DNA from 3 places in the Rhodococcus sp. PD04 genome. Region 2 is predicted to be linked to each of the others. Evidence: riboswitches for the same ligand, from Rfam matches in the RefSeq annotation. Region 2 holds a riboswitch; each other region holds the start of a gene.
What was found. A riboswitch is a leader RNA that binds a small molecule or an ion and turns the genes downstream of it on or off. The one in region 2 is predicted to bind S-adenosylmethionine.
Positions count from the first base shown of each region.

Region 1: it holds a riboswitch for S-adenosylmethionine, as region 2 does, so the genes downstream of both, U9J23_RS02325 (aminotransferase class V-fold PLP-dependent enzyme) here and metX (homoserine O-acetyltransferase MetX) in region 2, are expected to answer to the same signal.
Region 3: it holds a riboswitch for S-adenosylmethionine, as region 2 does, so the genes downstream of both, U9J23_RS18950 (amino acid ABC transporter permease) here and metX (homoserine O-acetyltransferase MetX) in region 2, are expected to answer to the same signal.

Region 1 is NZ_CP142143.1:507,137-511,279, forward strand. Features, by position in the region: gene U9J23_RS02320 (Pls/PosA family non-ribosomal peptide synthetase) at 1-1,621, opposite strand, end outside; SAM riboswitch class IV at 1,784-1,901, shown strand; gene U9J23_RS02325 (aminotransferase class V-fold PLP-dependent enzyme) at 1,970-3,283, shown strand; gene U9J23_RS02330 (hypothetical protein) at 3,493-4,110, shown strand.
Region 2 is NZ_CP142143.1:3,626,428-3,630,570, forward strand. Features, by position in the region: gene U9J23_RS16770 (hypothetical protein) at 1-929, opposite strand, end outside; gene U9J23_RS16775 (NADP-dependent isocitrate dehydrogenase) at 1,074-2,291, opposite strand; SAM riboswitch class IV at 2,560-2,670, shown strand; gene metX (homoserine O-acetyltransferase MetX) at 2,805-3,932, shown strand; gene U9J23_RS16785 (DUF3017 domain-containing protein) at 3,929-4,143, opposite strand, start outside.
Region 3 is NZ_CP142143.1:4,133,536-4,137,678, forward strand. Features, by position in the region: gene U9J23_RS18945 (amino acid ABC transporter ATP-binding protein) at 1-545, opposite strand, end outside; gene U9J23_RS18950 (amino acid ABC transporter permease) at 542-1,513, opposite strand; SAM riboswitch class I at 1,743-1,835, opposite strand; gene U9J23_RS18955 (sulfite exporter TauE/SafE family protein) at 1,986-2,759, shown strand; gene U9J23_RS18960 (hypothetical protein) at 3,635-4,143, opposite strand, start outside.

The DNA of each region.
Region 1 (4,143 bases), 2.2 Mb from region 2:
GTTCGAAGAAGTCGTCGTCGACGCCCTCGATCCGGGCACCGAGGATGTCGGTCCACAGTTCGGCGACCCATTCGGCGGTGGGATCGAGACCGAGTGCTTCCACCGAGTCGGCATCGGCGCCCGGCAGCGGCCACGGCAGAGCGTTGCGGTCGACCTTGCCGGATGTGCGGGTGGGGAGTTCGTCGACGAGCGCGAGTCGCGGGACGAGCGCGGCGGGGAGTTGTTCGGACAGCAGGTCGTGGGCCGACGTGATGTCGAAGTCCGGATCGGTGGAGGCGATGTACCCCACGAGGATCGAGTGCCCAGCAGCGGTCCTGCGGACCGCGCAGGCGCCGCCCGCCACGCCCGGCAGGTTCTGCAGCGCGTTGTCGACCTCGCCGAGCTCGATGCGGCGACCACCGATCTTGACCTGGTCGTCGGCGCGCCCCTGGAACAGCAGACCGGCGCGGTCGAGCGTCACGAGATCGCCGCTGCGGTAGGCGCGGTCCCAGCCGAGAGTGGGCATGGGAGCGTACTTCTCGGCGTCCTTCGCCGGATCGAGGTAGCGCGCGAGACCGACACCGCCGATGACGAGTTCCCCGGTCGCGCCCTCCTCGACGGGGTTTCCGTCGGCGTCCACGACGGCCAGGTCCCATCCGTCGAGGGGCAGGCCGATGCGGACCGGTCCGGTGCCGTCCATGAGCGACGCGCAGGCCACGACCGTCGCCTCGGTGGGTCCGTAGGTGTTCCACACCTCGCGTCCCGGAACGGCGAGACGCTCGACGAGGTCGGGTGGGCAGGCCTCGCCGCCGAAGATGAGCAGGCGCACCGCCTCGAGGGCTTCGGCCGGCCACATCGCCGCGAGGGTGGGCACCGTCGAGACGACATTGATGTTGCGGGAGACGAGCCACGGCCCGAGATCCATGCCGGAGCGGACGAGCGCGCGGGGTGCCGGAACCAGGCAGGCGCCGTGCCGCCAGGCGAGCCACATCTCCTCGCACGAAGCGTCGAACGCCACCGACAGGCCGGCCAGGACACGGTCGCCGGGGCCGAGCGGCGCCCCCTGACAGAACATCCGCGCTTCCGCGTCGACGAAGGCCGCCGCATTGCGGTGGGTGACGGCGACACCCTTCGGTGTCCCGGTCGAACCGGAGGTGAAGATGATCCACGCGTCGTCGTCGACGTTCGGGCCCCGCACCACCGGGGTGCCCGACGGTGCGGCCGTGCCCGATCCGATGCCCTCGTCGGTGACGATGGCGGTGACCTGCGCTTCCGAGAACACGAGTTCGGCTCGTTCGTCGGGATCGTCGGCGTCGACGGGGACGTATGCGGCGCCCGCGGCGAGAATCGAGAGAATCGTCACATACAGGTCGCTGCGCCCGGAGGTCATGCGCACGCCGACCCGGTCGCCGGCCCCGACGCCCGCGTCGTTCAGCGCGTACGCACCGGCGATCACCGCCTCGACCAGTTCGGCGTACTCGAGGATCGTCGAGCCGTCGTCGATCGCGGGAGCGTCGGGATGCGCTTCGGCGGTGCTCCGCAGCAGGTCGACGAGGGTGCGAGCGGGTGGGGCGTGCGACGCGCGGAGGAACTCGTCCGGGATGGGGGACCGGCCGACGGGGGTCGAGGATATGGCTGGCAACTCCGCGCGTCCTTCTGCTCGATGGATCTTCCGGTTATCTCACGTCCCGGTGGACGACAGGTGAACGTTCGGCGCGCGAACGCGTGTCGTCCTCGCGGTGCCGGGCGACGCGGAGCGGTACGGGGTTGACACGGCACGGTCGTCCTGCCATTCTCTTCGCCAGGTCATGAGTACCAGCGTCAAGCCCCGGCTAGCTGGTCGGCAACCCTCCAACCGCGGTGGGGTGCTCCGGGTGACGACCGGGCCGTGAATCCACTACCGGACACGGCAAGCGCGGACTCCGCCGGCGACGAGAATTCTCTGTCGTAGGCGTCACCGGCGGGTCCCTGAATACACGAGGGATTTGTCATGACTGCTGTAGCCGCCACCACCTGCATCGCTCCGTTCGCCACCGTTTCCGGATGTGACGTGCAGGTTCCGCTCGTCCAGGGTGGTACCTGCACCTACGCGAACTTCGACTACGCGGCGAGTGCACCGGCGCTGTCCGCCGTCACCGACCGCATCACCGAGCTGCTGCCCTTCTACGCGAGCGTGCACCGCGGCGCCGGATACGCCTCGCGGATCAGCACCACCGCCTACGAGGACGCCCGCACCTCCGTGTCGCGCTTCGTCGGCGCGGCCGACGACCAGGTCGTCGTCTTCACGCGCAACACCACCGATTCGTTGAACCTGCTCGCGAGCGCGGTGCCCGGTGACGTCGTGGTGCTCGATATCGAACACCACGCGAATCTGCTGCCCTGGAAGAACTCTCGGATCGTCGAGGCCGCGGACACCGTCTCCGAGACGGTGTGGCGCCTCGCGGTCGAACTCCAGCGCGCCCCCGCGGCCCTGCTCGCCGTCACCGGTGCTTCCAACGTCACCGGCGAGGTCCTGCCGATCGCCGAACTCGCCGAGCTCGCACACGCTTCCGGTGCGCGGATCCTCGTCGACGGCGCGCAGCTCGTGCCCCACCGCCGTGTGGATCTCGCCGAGCTCGGCGTGGACTACCTCGCCTTCTCCGGTCACAAGCTGTACGCGCCGTTCGGTGCGGGAGCGCTTGTCGGCCGCCGCGACTGGCTCGACGCCGCCGAGCCGTACCTCGCCGGTGGTGGTGCGGTGCGCGAGGTGCGCCTCGATCACACCGAATGGGCCTGCGCCCCTGCGCGTCACGAGGCCGGCACCCCCAACGTGCTCGGTGTCGCCGCTCTCGCCGCCGCGTGCGATGCGCTCGCCGGTTTCGACTCCGACGCGGTGACCCGTCACGAGGAGGCCCTGTGCGCCCTGCTCGTCGACGGTCTGCAGACCATCGACGGCGTGGAAGTGCTTCGGCTGTGGAACGATTCGGCCGACAGCGTCGGAATCGTCACCTTCACGGTCGACGGTTACGAGCCCGGCCACATCGCCTCCTATCTGTCCGCCGAACACGGCATCGGTGTCCGCGACGGCCGGTTCTGCGCGCACCCGCTGCTCGCGCGGGTCGGCCGCGCCGGCGGTGCCGTCCGGGCATCGCTCGGACTCGGCAGCTCGTCCGACGACGTCGAACGCCTCCTCGGAGCACTCCGCTCGCTGGTCGAGAACGGGCCGGCGTGGGTGCACGCGAAGACCGACGGCGTGTGGAACCCCTCGCCGGAGACGCGTCCCGGTCTCGGTGCGACCGATGGTGATGCATCGCCGTGCGTCTGACGGTCGACAATTCCCCACAGGATAAGTAGGGTAATTCGCATGGAACGGACGAGGGCGATCGCTGCGGCACGCTGGTGCCGTCGCCATGTCGACCTCTGCCGTACGGCATCGGGAATCTGTCCGGACTGAAGGTCTTCTCCCTCACAGTCTTCCGGCCCCCCAGGCCGATCCCTCCGTGCCGTTCCGCGGCCCGTACCGAGAGGTATCCCATGTCCGTCGCATCCACCGTCACCCCTGTGTCCGCAGACCCGGCCGTCGTCGAGTCCGCCGCCGTCCGGCCGTTGCGCGTCGCCGTCGAACTCACCGGTCACTCCGGACCCGACTACTGGGCCGACCTGACCCTGGGCCGCGCCGGCGACCCGCCGCTCGACCTCAGCGCCGATGCCTTCAACGTCGTGCGGGTGCGTGCCGCCGACCTGCGTGAAGCCGGGAAACTGCGCGACCGCATCCGTGCGGAGGCCGTCGAGGAGGGGCGCGACCCCGACTCGGTCACCGTGCTCGTCGACGTCGAGGTCATCCTCGCCTCCGATGCCCGCACCGCCCGCACCCGGCGCGCCCGCCCCGAATCCACCCGCGGGGAGACAGGCACGCTGTCCTATGTCGGTACGCCGCACGGTCTCGCCGGGCTGATCGCCGACATCCATGCCGTGCAGGTCGCCGACGGTGTCACGCTGATCCCGCTCGCCGCGCCGTTCACCGTCGAGCATCTCGTCGACGGAACGCTGCCGTGGCTGGAGTCGCGCGGCCTCATCGAGGTCTCACCGACCGTCGTCGAGGTCCTGCGCCGATTCGGCGAGGGCGCTCAGGCATCCGTGCGCGCTTCCTGACGCATCTCCGTATCATGAAGGAGGGGCAGGAGT
Region 2 (4,143 bases):
TCCTCGTCGAGCGCCGCCCATACGATTCCTGCGCCGACCACGACGTAGAGGGTGCCGCCCAGCGCCGCGGCCAGGACGGCACCGACGTATCGACGGAGCAACCAGCACCGGACCGTCCACAGCACGAGGACGGCGGCCGTGAACATCGTGATCGCGGACATGACCACGACGAAGACGACGTCCGAGGAGTCCGGCAGCGGTCCGGAACCCGACTCGTCGTCGAACACCACGACCATCAGGAGCCCTGTCGCCACCGTGACGACGGCCAGGAGAGCGAGTTCGACGGCGAGCGCCGCGAAGGGGTGCCCCGCGGCCCGTGAGTCGGCGGGGCGCAGCCTCGCCGCCGTGGCGAGCAGTTCGCGGCGGCGCAGCAGTGACGCCTCCCGGCGCAGACGACGACGGGCACCGACACCGCGCTGGGTCGCGAGGAACAGATCCTGGCTGAGCACCACGATCACGAAGACCGCCGGGAACAGCAGCAGCGCCGCCAGATCCACGGAGTGCGGAAGGCCGTCGAGCAGCGCGGCGACGAAGGTCATCGTCGCCCCGACGCCGAACACCGACCCGCACAGTTCGAGGTGTTCGAGGCGCAGCGCCTCGGTCGACCGGGACGAGCCCTCGGCGGTGATGGCCGGTCCGAGCGACCACGCGATGAGATTGAGCGCGATGACGAGGGCGGCGAGCACACCGAGGACGGCGGCGGCCTCACCCATCGTGAGGGTGGTGAGTACGCCGCTGCGCACCGGCGTGGACCGGTCGTAGGCCAGTTCGTCGGTACGGCGGGCGACCGCGTGGATCAGGTTGGGGGCGAGGGCGACCGGCAGATAGGCCAGCGCCGAGCCGAACATCAGCATCCATACCCGGGTCCAGAACCGCCGGCGGGCGTGCGCTCCACCGCGGGCTTCGGAGTCGGTGGCAGTGGTGGTCACGGCCGTCCCTCCTCCCGGACCTACGGTGATGCGACTGACAGTGGTACACGAAACGGTAACCGGTGCCGGGAGTGCTCGGGAAACACGACACGGGACGCCCGGTGCGGGCGTCCCGTGTCGTGTTGTCGAGAACGGAGCGGAAGGTCAGGCGCGAGCCTTCTGCAGATTCTCGTCGAGTGCGCCGAGGAACTCCTCGGTGGTCAGCCAGCTCTGCTCGGGGCCGACGAGCAGTGCGAGGTCCTTGGTCATCTGACCGGCTTCGACGGTCTTGATGACGACGTCCTCGAGCTGCTGCGCGAACTCGATGACCTCGGGGGTGTTGTCGAGCTTGCCGCGGTGCTCGAGGCCACGGGTCCAGGCGAAGATCGACGCGATCGGGTTGGTCGACGTCGGCTTGCCCTGCTGGTGCTGACGGTAGTGCCGGGTGACGGTGCCGTGTGCGGCCTCCGCCTCGACGGTCTTGCCGTCCGGGGTCATCAGGACGGAGGTCATCAGGCCCAGCGAGCCGTAGCCCTGCGCGACGGTGTCGGACTGGACGTCGCCGTCGTAGTTCTTGCAGGCCCAGACGTAGCCGCCCTCCCACTTGAGGGACGATGCGACCATGTCGTCGATGAGGCGGTGCTCGTAGGTGAGACCGGCGGCGTCGAACTCCGCCTTGAACTCTTCCTCGTAGATCCGCTGGAACTCGTCCTTGAACATGCCGTCGTAGGCCTTCAGGATCGTGTTCTTGGTCGACAGGTAGACCGGGTAGTTGCGCTGCAGGCCGTACGAGAGCGAGGCGCGCGCGAAGTCCTGGATGGACTTCTTGTAGTTGTACATACCCATCACGACGCCGCCGTCCTCGGGGATCCGGCAGACCTCGTGCTGGATCGGCTCGCTGCCGTCCTCGGGCGTGAAGGTGATGGTGACGGTGCCCGGGCGGTCGACCTTGAAGTCGGTGGCGCGGTACTGGTCGCCGAACGCGTGGCGGCCGACGATGACGGGCTTGGTCCAGCCCGGCACCAGGCGCGGCACGTTCGAGATGATGATGGGGGCGCGGAAGATGGTGCCGCCGAGGATGTTACGGATGGTGCCGTTGGGCGACCGCCACATCTTCTTCAGACCGAACTCCTCGACGCGCGCTTCGTCGGGGGTGATGGTGGCGCACTTGACGCCGACGTTGTACTTCTTGATGGCGTTCGCCGCGTCGACCGTCACCTGATCGTCGGTGGCGTCGCGGTTCTCCACGCCGAGGTCGTAGTACTCGAGATCCACGTCCAGGTACGGGTGGATCAGCTTGTCTTTGATGAACTGCCAGATGATGCGGGTCATCTCGTCGCCGTCGAGTTCGACGACCTTACCCTCAACCTTGATCTTGGACATATGCGCTTCGTGTCCTCCTAGGACGTTTCTGTGGTCCCCAATCGACCGCACTTTGTGGGTGCGATCGCCGTCGGCTCGCGAGCAGCGAGCATGGCCGTGTCCACGTCCTGGACTCCGGCCAAACATGACAAGCGTACTGCTATTGGTGAAGTCCGCAAAGCGCCTCGTCCCGCCCTCGCGCCCTACCGACCGGTAACTTTCCTGCTGGTCAGCGATGTTCAGAGGGTGCATAAGACCCTGCGACGGAGAGTCGCTAGACTGCCGGGAAAGTCATGAGTGCCAGCGTCAAGCCCCGGCTTGCTGGCCGGCAACCCTCCGACGGGGTGGGGTGCTCCGGGTGATGACACGGTCGGTGGAACCCCACCGACAAGCCTGTTGTCGGGAGGACTGAGATGATGATGTGCTGTCGCACGCAAGCCACGATCACACCTCCCATCACCGCCGGAAGGACACGATGACCGACATCCGCAGCCGGCGCTGCCAGCCCACCGCGAGCCTCGAGGCGGTCACCTCTTGACGGCGGGCACCGAGCGGCGTCGCGTCGAACTGCCCCCGGCGGACGGACGCCTCGACACCATCGACATCGGCGATCTCGCGCTCGAGAGCGGCGAGACGCTGCCGAACGTCACCGTCGCCGTGCAGAGGTGGGGCGAACTGTCCCCCGCCCGCGACAACGTGGTGCTCGTCGAACACGCCCTCACCGGCGACTCGCACGTCACCGGCCCCGCCGGACCGGACCATCCCTCGCCCGGCTGGTGGTCGGGCATGGTCGGCCCGGGCGCTCCTATCGACACCGACCGCTGGTGTGTGGTCTCGACGAACATCCTCGGCGGGTGCCGCGGCACCACCGGCCCCGGCAGCACGGCGCCCGACGGCAAGGCCTGGGGATCCCGCTTTCCGCTGATCACCGTCCGCGACCAGGTGGCCGCCGAGGTGGCGCTGCTCGACAGGCTCGGCATCGACGTCCTCGCCGCCGTGACCGGCGGATCGATGGGCGGCATGCGCACTCTCGAGTGGATCATCGCGTACCCGGAGCGCGTGCGGGCGTCGCTCGTCCTCGCCACCGGTGCCCGCGCGACCGCCGACCAGATCGGCACCCAGAGCGCGCAGATGGCGGCCATCACGGCCGATCCCGACTGGCAGGGCGGCGACTACTACGGCACGGGGCGGCGTCCCGAAGCCGGACTCGCCATCGCCCGGACCATCGCGCACCTCACCTACCGGACCGAATTCGAACTCGACACGCGCTTCGGGAATCTCCCCCAGGACGACGAGGACCCGTGGCGCGGCGGCCGGTACGCCGTGCAGAGCTATCTCGAGCACCAGGCACGCAAGCTCGTGGCGCGCTTCGATCCCGGCACGTACGTGGTGTTGTCCGACGTGATGAACCGGCACGACGTCGGTCGCGGACGCGGCGGTGTCGAGGCCGCACTCGCGTCCACCCCGGTCCCGACGATCGTCGCCGGCGTCGACTCCGACCGGCTGTACCCACTGCGCCTGCAGCAGGAGATCGCCGATCTGCTCCCAGGATCGGGCGACCTGCGTGTGCTCGTCTCCCGCGACGGGCACGACGGATTCCTCACCGAGGCCGACGAGGTGGCGAAGCTCCTCGTCGAGCTGATGAAGCTCGCCGAGGGCTAGTCGGTTCCCAGCGGGTCGATCGACGCGGCGAGTGCCACCACGATTCCGCCGACGACCATCATCGAGGCGACGTCGAACGTCTTGCCGCGCACCGCGAGGACACCGACCTTGTCCTCGTCGATCACCCAGCGGAACAGTCCGGCGAGGATGGTGGCGCCGCCGAAGACGAACGCTCCGCGTCGCCACCGGTCGGCGATCACCAGGATCACCG
Region 3 (4,143 bases), 510 kb from region 2:
TCGTCGAAGAGGATCACGGCGGGTCGCAGGGCGAGGGCCCGCGCGATCGCGATACGTTGCTGCTGACCGCCGGACAGCTGCTTCGGATAGTCGTGCACCTTGTCGCCCACGCCGACGCGGTCGAGCAGGGCGCGAGCCTCCACCTCGACCTCCGCGCGGTCGCGTCCCTGTGCCGACACCGGTGCCTCGACGACGTTCTCGAGGGCGGTCAGGTGCGGGAAGAGGTTGAAGTTCTGGAAGACGAAGCCGATGCGGGAGCGCTGGCGGAGGATGTCACGGGCACGCAACTCGTGCAGCTTGTTCCCGCGACGCCTGTAGCCGATCAGTTCACCGTCGATGCGCACGGTGCCGCGGTCGACCTTCTCGAGGTGGTTGAGGGTGCGCAGGAGTGTGGACTTCCCGGATCCGGACGGACCGAGGATCACGGTGACCGTGCCCTTACGGAGTTGCAGGTCGATGCCTTTGAGGACTTCCAGGGCGCCGAACGACTTGTGAACTCCGCGCACGTCGACGACGTAGTCGACGTCGTCCCTGGTGGCGGTCATTTCGTCGCTCCCCGGGGTGCGCCGATGCTGCTGTCGCGGATCTCGCGGTACTTCGCGACCACACGCTGCCATGGGGTGAGCGGCAGTGCACGTGCCGAACCGCGGGCGTAGTGCCGTTCGACGTAGTACTGCCCGATCGACAGGATCGTGGTGAGGATGATGTACCAGACGGTCGCGACCATGAGCATCGGAACGACGCGTCCGGTGCGACCGAAGATCACCTGTACCTGGTAGAAGAGTTCGGCGATGGCCATGGTGGAGACGATCGAGGTGCCCTTGAACAGGCTGATCACTTCGTTGGCGGCGTTCGGGAGGATCGCCCGCATGGCCTGCGGGAGAACGATCTTCATGAACTGCCGGTAACGCGGGATGCCGAGCGCGTTGGCGGCCTCGATCTGACCGTGGTCGACGGAGATGATGCCGGCGCGGATGATCTCGGCGGAGTAGGCCGCCTGGTGGAGCGCCAGACCGATGACGGCGGCTGTGAATCCCGAGATCACCCCGGCCACACCGAACTCGAAGAAGGCCGGCCCGAAGGGGATGCCGATCGACAGCGTCTTGTACAGGTACGCGATGTTGAACCAGAACAGTAGCTGGACGATGAGCGGGATCGATCGGAACGCCCAGATGTACGTCCACGAGACCACTTGCAGAACAGGATTGTTCGACAACCGGCCGACCGCGAGGAGCACACCGAGAGCGAAGCCGAGGACCGTGCCCCACAGTGTCAGTTCGATCGTCATCCACAGTGCGGACAGCACGGACGACGCGGTGAAGTACTGCGCGAAGGTCGCCCAGTCCCAGCCGGGGTTGGTGACCAGGCCGTGCACGAACTGGGCGACGAGGATCAGCACGGCAGCGCTGATCACCCAGCGCCACGGATGCCGTTTCCGGGCGACGGCCAGGTCCTCGTCGTCGGTGTGGTCGGCCGGGGCGTCGGGGATGCGGAGATCGGTGGACGTGCTCACGGCGACGTCCTGGGGGCGGGAGCCATCGGGATGGGCCTTTCGGGAATGCGGGGGTGCGGGGGTGCAGACGTGGGTCCCGGCCCGTCCCCCTGCGGACGGGCCGGGACTCACGCGGCGAAGGACGACGGGCGGTCTACGTCAGCGACGACACCGGTGCGAAGTACCGCGGCACAGGTCGATGTGCAGGCGGCACCACGAGGCGCGCTCGGTCCAGCGGGTCATGCTCGTTCCTCCATCGATCCCGGCGGTAGCACCCGCACCCGCGCACGGGGGGTTGCTGCGACGTCGTGGAGCCAGGTCTCTCGGTCGCTCTGGATGGTCGCTGCTCAACCTACGGAGTGCGGCGCGTCGTGGACAGGCTTTCTCTCACCGTGGCGGAAATACCGTCCCTCGTCGAGACCGATGTAGATGTCGACGTGGTGCCCCGACATCGACAACAAGGCCGGTTTCGGCACGCCGTAGACTCGCCTCGGTGACCCCGCTCGAACTTTTCCTCGTCGCATTGGCCGGGCTCGGCGCCGGAGCGATCAACTCCCTCGTCGGATCCGGCACCCTCATCACCTTCCCGACGCTCGTCGCGTTCGGTGTACCCCCGGTGACCGCGACGATGTCCAACGCGATCGGCCTGGTCGCGGGAGGCGTATCGGGCACCTGGGGGTATCGGCGCGAACTGCGCGGGCAATGGGAACGGTTGCAATGGCAGATCCCGGCGTCGTTCTGCGGGGCGTTGGTCGGAGCGTGGCTCCTGCTCCACCTGCCGGAGACCGTCTTCGAGACGGTCGTGCCGATCCTGCTTCTCCTGGCACTCACACTCGTCGTGTTCCAGCCGAAGATCCAGGCGTGGGTGGCTCGCCGGACAGGTGGCGACGCCGACGGCCGTCTCGGGCCGGTGCGGATGACGTTGCTCGTCGTCGGCACCTTCGCCGTCGGCATCTACGGCGGCTACTTCACGGCGGCACAGGGCATTCTGCTGATGGGCCTGTTCGGAGCATTGCTGCACGACCACATCCAGCGACAGAACGCAGCGAAGAACCTTCTGTCGCTGGTCGTGAACATCGTGGCCGCATCCGCATACATCCTGGTGGCGTTCGACCGGATCAACTGGACCGTGGCCGCGCTGATCGCCGTGGGCTCCTTGATCGGTGGTTATCTCGGCTCCCATTACGGCCGACGCCTGTCGCCGGTGGCGCTGCGTGCGGTGATCGTCGTGGTCGGGTTGATCGGCCTGTACCGACTGCTCGCCTGACCCGTCTCCGCGAAGACGGTGAGAACACCCCGCTCCGGCACCAGACTGTAGCCGCGCCGATCCCTACACGCTTCGGACGGGAGAGCGCAGTCATCTGAGAGACGCGAACGTGGTGACCTGCGGTCGACCTCAGCGCGCTCCCACCCACAGGTGCCCCCCCAATGCCGTCGCAGGAACCAGCAATGCACGAAGTACCATCCGCCTCCGAATACGAAGGGCCCGGAGTGCGAATGACACCGGTCGGGGGCAGGCTTCGGTGGGCGTGGAGGGTCCTCGCCCTCGGCTCGGAACTCCCACAACGCCACGGTGTCGGCGAGCCCGGCGAAGTCGTGCGGTGGCGTGCCGGCGGGAATCTCTACACGGAAGCACAGAGTCCGCACAACCTTCGGTTCGAGCATGAGGCTGCCGCCCGTCGCCGTGAGCGGTTGACCGTCGACCACAGTCGGAGATCCGAAACCTCCCGCGTTGCAGGACGATGCGGGAGCCTCCGATACGGAGTACCGCAGAACCCCCGCAACCGAGTTCGGTGTCGTCAACGGTGGTCTCAACATGATCGTTACCGGCGTCGTCACCGTCGGAAGCGTTCGTAACGCAACCGGCGCATAGACCGGCTCACCTGGTTGGAGAGAGAGCGGGTCGATGGAGAACTCGAATCGTCCGGCGCCTTCTCGGGTCCCGTACTCTCCCCAGGAGCCTGACTCGCTCTGGTCGATGCCGAAGTTTCCCTGAATCCCGGCTTGGTCCGGCGGCGGATGTAGATGCGATCCGAATCCGCACGCCGAAACCAGGCCGACGATGCAAGAGATCACCAGCAGACGCGCGCCCCTACCGGCAGGTTCGGCCGCACGCACTGTGATCACCTCCTGCCTGGCGTGCTATTCGTCCACGTTGTCGTCTGCTGCGGTTGCAGCGGTTGGGCGCGCGGCTTCCTCTGCCGGTTCGGTAGACGCTTCTTCGTCCGGCACGTCCGCTCCGGTCGTCGCAGGAGTCGCCGTCACCGAAGTCGGTACAGAGACCGCGGGCGCCGACGGAAGAGTGAAGATCCAACCGGCCGTGCCGGACGGACGCAGCATCACCGCGTTTCCACCGTTGAGGACATCGAACGTCACCCATCCCGTATAGGTGGAGTTCGGAGAGAAAGAGGCCGGCATCGAGGCACCACCGCCACACGACGCGGTCGGTGAGCCGACCGGAGCCGTACCTCCGTCCGGAAGTACCTCACGGAAGTCCCGGGCGCGTACTCCGTTCAGCTGCGTGCTCCCCGAACCATCGGACGTCTCGACCTCCAGGAGAACCGCGACGCATCCGCTGCTGCGTGAGACGTCACGAACGGTCGCAGTGCCGAGAACACTTCCATCCGAAGCGACCATCGAGAACGGAACTC